DNA from 2 places in the Peribacillus sp. R9-11 genome. Region 1 is predicted to be linked to the other one. Evidence: riboswitches for the same ligand, from Rfam matches in the RefSeq annotation. Region 1 holds a riboswitch; the other holds the start of a gene.
The links. A riboswitch is a leader RNA that binds a small molecule or an ion and turns the genes downstream of it on or off. The one in region 1 is predicted to bind thiamine pyrophosphate.
Positions count from the first base shown of each region.

Region 2: linked by a shared signal. The riboswitch ahead of RE409_RS20925 (ABC transporter substrate-binding protein) and the one ahead of tenA (thiaminase II) in region 1 are both predicted to bind thiamine pyrophosphate.

Region 1 covers NZ_CP133763.1:2,536,925-2,540,348, reverse strand. Annotated here, with positions in the region: gene RE409_RS12355 (ABC transporter ATP-binding protein) at 1-487, opposite strand, end outside; gene RE409_RS12350 (ECF transporter S component) at 500-1,084, opposite strand; gene tenA (thiaminase II) at 1,097-1,780, opposite strand; TPP riboswitch at 1,933-2,061, opposite strand; gene RE409_RS12340 (acyl-CoA dehydrogenase family protein) at 2,277-3,424, opposite strand, start outside.
Region 2 covers NZ_CP133763.1:4,297,764-4,301,187, reverse strand. Annotated here, with positions in the region: gene rarD (EamA family transporter RarD) at 1-369, shown strand, start outside; gene RE409_RS20930 (protein-glutamine gamma-glutamyltransferase) at 532-1,359, opposite strand; TPP riboswitch at 1,581-1,690, shown strand; gene RE409_RS20925 (ABC transporter substrate-binding protein) at 1,822-2,826, shown strand; gene RE409_RS20920 (thiamine-binding protein) at 2,838-3,122, shown strand; gene RE409_RS20915 (ABC transporter permease) at 3,119-3,424, shown strand, end outside.

The sequences.
Region 1 (3,424 bases):
TAGCGGTTGGTTCATCTAAAAATATCACTTCAGGTTCAAGTGCCAATACTGACGCAATCGCTAAACGCTGTTTCATCCCGCCTGATAATGTATCAATACTTGTATGGATATCATCTAAGTGTAATCCTACCTGCCGGATATGATTGTGAATCCTTTCATTCATTTGCTGCTTAGGAACGGAAAGGTTTTCAAGGACGAAGGCAATTTCTTCATCTGCAAATGGCATACAAAACTGACTATCTGGGTCTTGAAAAACATATCCCCATGAAGAAGGGCTCTCCAGTTCTTTCGCTTTCATCGGGACTTCAATGGAATGTGGGATCAGCCCACTTAACACTTGCAAAAGTGTAGACTTTCCACATCCGGACGGTCCCAACAATAGAACTTTTTCACCTTTATCAAACGAGACGGATAAGTCCTTGAATATCAAGGACTCATCACCGGGAAACTTCAATCTTAACTTTTCAACAAGAGCTATTCGTTCCATACTTATCAACCTCTACTTTTGATCCAGTGCAGCATAATCCTTACTTGATACTGGACGAACTAGATTAGTTACTCCTGTTGCTTCTAATACTTTTACTAGATAGTAAGCAAATACACCAGCAAAGAAAATTGACCCGATAAATCTTGCAATCATAAATAATAGTAAATTCCAAAGAGAGAGGGCACCAATTTCTCCGTATGCAAAATCCATGAGGACCGATCCTACACATGAAGCTATCGCCGCTAATACAGCAACCGACATATTAAACTTTTTATACCTGAACGCCATAAACACCAGTTCCGCGAATACTCCTTGTACAACTCCATATAAGAGTACGGTTAATCCCCACGGTGAACCTAAAAAGAATTCACCGGACGCTGCCGCGATTTCTGCCAACAGAGCCACACCCGGTTTCCTCATAACTAAAAAAGCAACGGGCCCTGCTATAAACCACATTCCATAAATTAATTGATCTACATGTAACCCTAATGGTTTAACGGAATAATATATCGATCCCCAAAGGATATAAACTATTCCAAATGCGACGGCAATCACGATTGTGACTAAAATATCCGTTAATTTCAACCCTTTTCTCATTGTCAATCTCCTTTATACTTCTAATGTTTCCTTATGCACTGGCCAAGTTTCTAAGCGATAAGCCATTTCCCAAAATGAGTATTCATATTGACTGCTAAGGATAAAATGCTCTTTCATTCTTTCTTTGTCTTCTTCCGTTACTTTTTCAGCGATCTCATCAAGTCTCGCGATTTGTTCTTCTACCAACGTACGGAACCATTCTCCTCCGTATGCCGCAATCCACTCTTGATAAATTGGCTCATCAGGTATACACCCTTGCAGTTTTTCACCTATTTCATAGTACAGCCAGTAACACGGTAAGATGGCCGCAATCACATCCCCTAAATGGCCAGAATACGCGGCACGATACATATGGGATGTGTAGGCATAGGCAGTAGGAGCAGGCTTAAAGTTTTTCCTTTCTTCTTCTGTAATACCTAATCTCTCAGAAAAATTTTCATGAAGCTTTAATTCAGCTTCATATGTTCCTTGTGCATGGCTTGCTAGTCGACTAGTTGTATGTAAATCTGTTGCTTTGACTGCACCTAAAGCTTGAACTCTAGCAAAGTGAGATAAATAATATGCATCTTGCATGACATAAAAACGAAAACACTCTACTGGCAATGTGCCATCTCCAATTCCTCTAACAAACGGGTGATTGAAGCTTGCTTCCCAAATATGATCTACTTCTTTACGAATGACCTCTGAAAATTTCATTTTCTATACCTCCAAATTTGTATTTTATTAAGCAATGAAACTGGATAAATAATGATTGGTAACCTATAATCACCTCTTTTGAGCAAATAAAAAACCACTTCCTTTACCGACGTAAAGAAAGTGGTTGTACTTGAAATAATACATAAACGTATTGTTTCATGACCCCACTTCCCTACGCTGGTGTAAACCAGATCAGGTTCTAAGGGTCTTAAAGTTATACTTTAATCTCAGCTTCTGCGGTAAAATTGACTTTTACCTGTAAAGCACCCCTAGTGGTACAAATTGTATATTTAGTTCATTTGCCTTTATATTAACACGTTCAATCTAATTGTCAAACTTATTAAATAAAGTTTTTTTTAGTAATGTATAAAATCCAACGATATGTTAAATAAAAAATCGCCTAACATACTCTTTGGAAATCGAACTTAATCACATAAAAAATATTCTCTATTAACCTTAAGCAAAGTTTATTTTACTATTAATCCTGCTTTCCTAATTATCGTTGGTACTGTTTATGAAGCTGAGCCGCTATGATATTCTTTTGGATTTCGGATGTACCTTCATAAATTCTCGTAATACGTGCATCACGATAAAAACGTTCAATGGGATATTCAGAAATGTAACCAATCCCTCCATGAATTTGGAGAGCCTTATCAGCTACACGATTATACGTTTCTGAACCAAGTAACTTGACCATAGCCGCATTTTTAATGACGTTCTTTTTTTGATCAACCATCCACGCAACGCGATAGGTCATGGATCGAAGGGCTTCTGTATCTAATGCCATATCTGCCAAGTAATGTTGAATAATTTGTTGTTCGAAGATTGGTTTGTCGAACTGAATTCTCATATGAGCAAAATCAATCGACATCTCAAGTAATTTTTCACACGACCCTAGGTTTCGTGCTGCCATTCCTGCACGTCCATTCGCCAAGATTTTCAGGGCATTCATATACCCTTGCCCCTCTTCACCCAATACATTCTCAACTGGAACTTCACAATCCTCAAAGAAAATTTCAGAAGAATGTGAACCATGAAGGCCCATTTTCCGTTCGATTTTTCCTAGTTGAAATCCTGGGGAGTCTTTTTCGACGATAAAAGATGTGATTCCTTTTGCACCCTTAGAAGGATCTGTAACAGCCATTACTGTAAACACATCTGCGATTGGAGCATTAGTAATGTAATGTTTGCTTCCATTCAGGATATACTTTTCACCCTTTTTAACCGCTGTTGTTTTCAGATTTGAGGCATGTGAACCTGCGCTTGGTTCAGTTAAAGCAAAAGCGCCAATTCTGTCACCTGATGCCATGTCAGGTAAATATCTGCGTTTTTGTTCTTCATTTCCCATCTCTACAATTCCAACGCCGCCAATTCCCGTATGTCCGCCTATTACTGTTGTATAACCGTTATGTGTTCTTCCCAACTCCTCTAGAATGGCGCATTTCCCTACCATATCAATGCCTAACCCACCATATTCTACAGGAATGCTAAGGCCAAACAGTCCCATTTCTTTCGATTTCCCCATAATGATTTCTGGGATTTCATTGCTTTCTTCAATTAACATGGCATGTGGTTCTACTTCGTTATCAATAAATTCTCGGATTCCTTGTTTTAAAATTTTGATATCGTCTGAAAATTCAAAAT
Region 2 (3,424 bases), 1.8 Mb from region 1:
ATGATGGTAACCCCTCTTGCTCTAGGTTACTTGATATATTTGATGTTCCAATCCGAATCACAATTTTTAACCTCAGGGAGCACAAGCTTGCTGTTAGTTGGCGGTGGGATTGCCACGGCTCTACCGCTATTATATTTTGCAAAAGGGGCAGAAAAGATACCGTTATCGATGCTTGGCATTTTTCAGTATATTGCTCCAACCTTAACCTTGTTAATCGGGGTATTTGTCTATCATGAAAGTTTTACAAAAGCACATCTTTTAGCCTTTTTATTCATTTGGTCTGCCTTGGTGGTTTATACGCTTTCCATTACAAAATGGGGGAAGGCAGGGACACGTAGGTTTAAAGAAAAAAGAAACTTTGGTGCATAAAAAGAAAAAAACGCTTGAGGAAATCCATTTCCCAAGCGTTTTTTTTATAGTGATACACGTCACTCTGAAAAAAATTGTTAGTCAGTGTCGAGTTTCACAAGCTATTAAAATAAACGAAAAGTGATTCAAAATCTATATCTTTAATAAGAGAAACGGTTAATCCTACGCTAGAAAAGTTCTCGAGCCTATTTCAGAAACAATTATATTGGATAGGCAGTCATGAAGCGACACGGAGTTATTACGGGGGATATTTGGCTTGAATTGACTATAGTGGGAACTATTTATACTTACAATATGCTTTGTTAGGAACGCTGATATGATGGCATTCCACTTTCTATTGCTATTTAATTCATCGATGATTCCTTGTTGATTGGTAATCCCAATCCCATGGCCATAAAAGAGGTTTTCTCCAAGGAATATCGCATTTTCCCCTTGCCATTCTGGAGTGCTCGGGTCGTAATCTGGGTTTTTGAAGTAAACACAGTCGCCTGGTACATAACCCGTCCCTTCATGAACTCGAAGAATCAAATTCTGCGGATAGTGCCAGTCATAAAGAGTAAGGCCTGAAAAAAGACGGTCAAAATTCTTAGGACCAACCGTATCTAAAACAGCTTTTAAAAAAACAATGACTATCGCTGTCCCGCATTCGAAAGCGTAAAGACTTCCGTTTATGAAAATATCCTCAAGTGCCAGATGAGGGGGTACGCTTGGTTTAAGCTCAAATGCTCCATCTTTTGTAAGTCGCCAATATTGTTCATTGCATACAGAATCCTCGAGTATTGTAAATTCAGGATTACTCTTATCTAACGAAACGGCAGCTTTATTGACTTGCAGCCTCATCTCTATATCGAATTTAAGATCTTCCATTGTCTTATATACAAAAATATTCGGATATTTCCACATTAATTGGAGAATTTCTAATGCTTTTTCAGATATTATACCTGGTTGGATTTGACTGACATCTAACCATTTTTGATTAATTTTTATCATAATCATATCCACCTCTTGGTCACAAAATTAAATGATTAATTCAAGTAGTTCAAGAACTATCTACAGTGTAATAATAATTATTATATGAGTTGCTGAACAATACTGATCAAATTTTATTCCTATTACTGAGGATGATCAGAATGGCCCATCGTTAGAAGAAGCAAATTAGTATTCCCTTTTCTGTATGAATTGATATAATGAGAGAGAAAAGTTCATATGTGCAAGAAATGTAGGGGAGCCGGTATTGCTGGCTGAGATTGCGTCCTTAAGATGCTGACTCTTTGAACCTGATCTGGATGATGCCAGCGGAGGGAACATATTATGACTGACTTTCTGTTTTGTATGTTAACGTCCGAATTCATCCTCGGGCGTTTTTGTTTTTTAATCTATTATTTGGATGGGGACTGGCACCCAATAAAGTTTCGGCATATGGACCTTATATAATGTGTAGGAGGAAAAATAGTGAATAAATTATTGCCACTGATAACTTTGTTATTCCTTTTAGCTGGATGTGGTGCTGGCGGCACTACTGAAAAGGAAGAAGCAGGTAAAAATGAAGACAATAAAGAATTAAAAAAGGTTTCGGTTGTTCTCGATTGGACACCGAATACAAACCATACAGGATTGTATGTAGCGAAGGAAAAAGGGTATTTTAAAGAACAAGGCCTGGATGTAGAAATTATCATGCCAGGTGAGGCAGGAGCTGATAAGCTTGTGGCTTCAGGGAAATCAGAATTTGGCGTGAGCTACCAGGAGGGCATTACACAGGCTCGTGTGCAAGGCGTGCCGATTGTTTCGTTAGCGGCTGTCATCCAGCATAATACCTCAGGATTCGCTTCTCCTGTGGCTAAAAATATTAAAACACCTAAGGATTTTGAAGGGAAAACGTATGGTGGCTGGGGGTCTCCAGTTGAAAAGGCTATCATCGAATCTCTCATGACAAAAGATAATGCGGATGTAAATAAAGTGGAAATAGTAAATACAGGCGACTCGGATTTTTTCACTTCAGTGAAAAGAGATATTGATTTCGCTTGGATTTATTATGGATGGACAGGTATTGAGGCTGAATTGCGAAATGAAAAGCTGAATATGGTTTACTTAACTGATTACTCAGATAAGCTCGATTACTATACGCCTGTTTTGACCACAAATGAAAAGATGATTAAAGAGGATCCAGATACTGTTAAAGCGTTCGTAGAGGCAACTTCGAAAGGGTACCAGTTTGCGATTAAGAATCCTGATGATGCGGCAGACATTTTAATCAAGGCTGCACCAGATCTAGATAAAAAGCTAGTGAAGAAAAGCCAGAAGTGGCTTGCATCTAAGTATCAGGATGATGCTCCTAGATGGGGTGAACAAAAGCTTGAAATTTGGAAGAATTATAGTGAGTGGATGACTGAAAATAATCTTCTTGAAGGTGATTTCGATCCTGAGAAAGCATTTACCAATGAATTTTTACCACAATAGGAGGAACTACAATGGCAAACTCATTAATTAGTATACAAATTATTCCTAAAGGGGAAAATGTCATCCCCTTAGTCGATGAAGCGATCAAAATCATCGATGAATCAGGTGTCAAGTACGAGGTGCACCCGCTTGAAACAACAATGGAAGGTGAGCTTTCTGAGCTTCTGGCCGTTATAGAAAAAATGAATGTGAGAATGATTGAAATAGGTTCGCCGAATGTCATTTCCCAAGTGAAAATATTGTACCAGCCTAGCGGAATCACGATGGATACGTTAACGGAGAAATATCGGCCATGAGCGGAAGAAAGATTTGGAAGAAGGGGGCTCCCTTCTTTCTTTTATTATTGTTGCTAATAGTGTGGGAGTTAGCAACAGGCTTATTAAAGGTTGAAAAATGGCTACTTCCTGCTCCATCAGCCATTTTTATCGAGGGAATAGAGTCGTTTCATAGCCTTTTTGGACACCTTATATCAACTACTAACCTTGCATTATCTGGTTTTTTTATTGGAAGCTGTATTGGCTTAGTAATTGCTGCTCTCTTACACCTTTTTCCTGGTGTAAAAGATGCGGTTTATCCGCTTCTCATTCTATCACAAAAT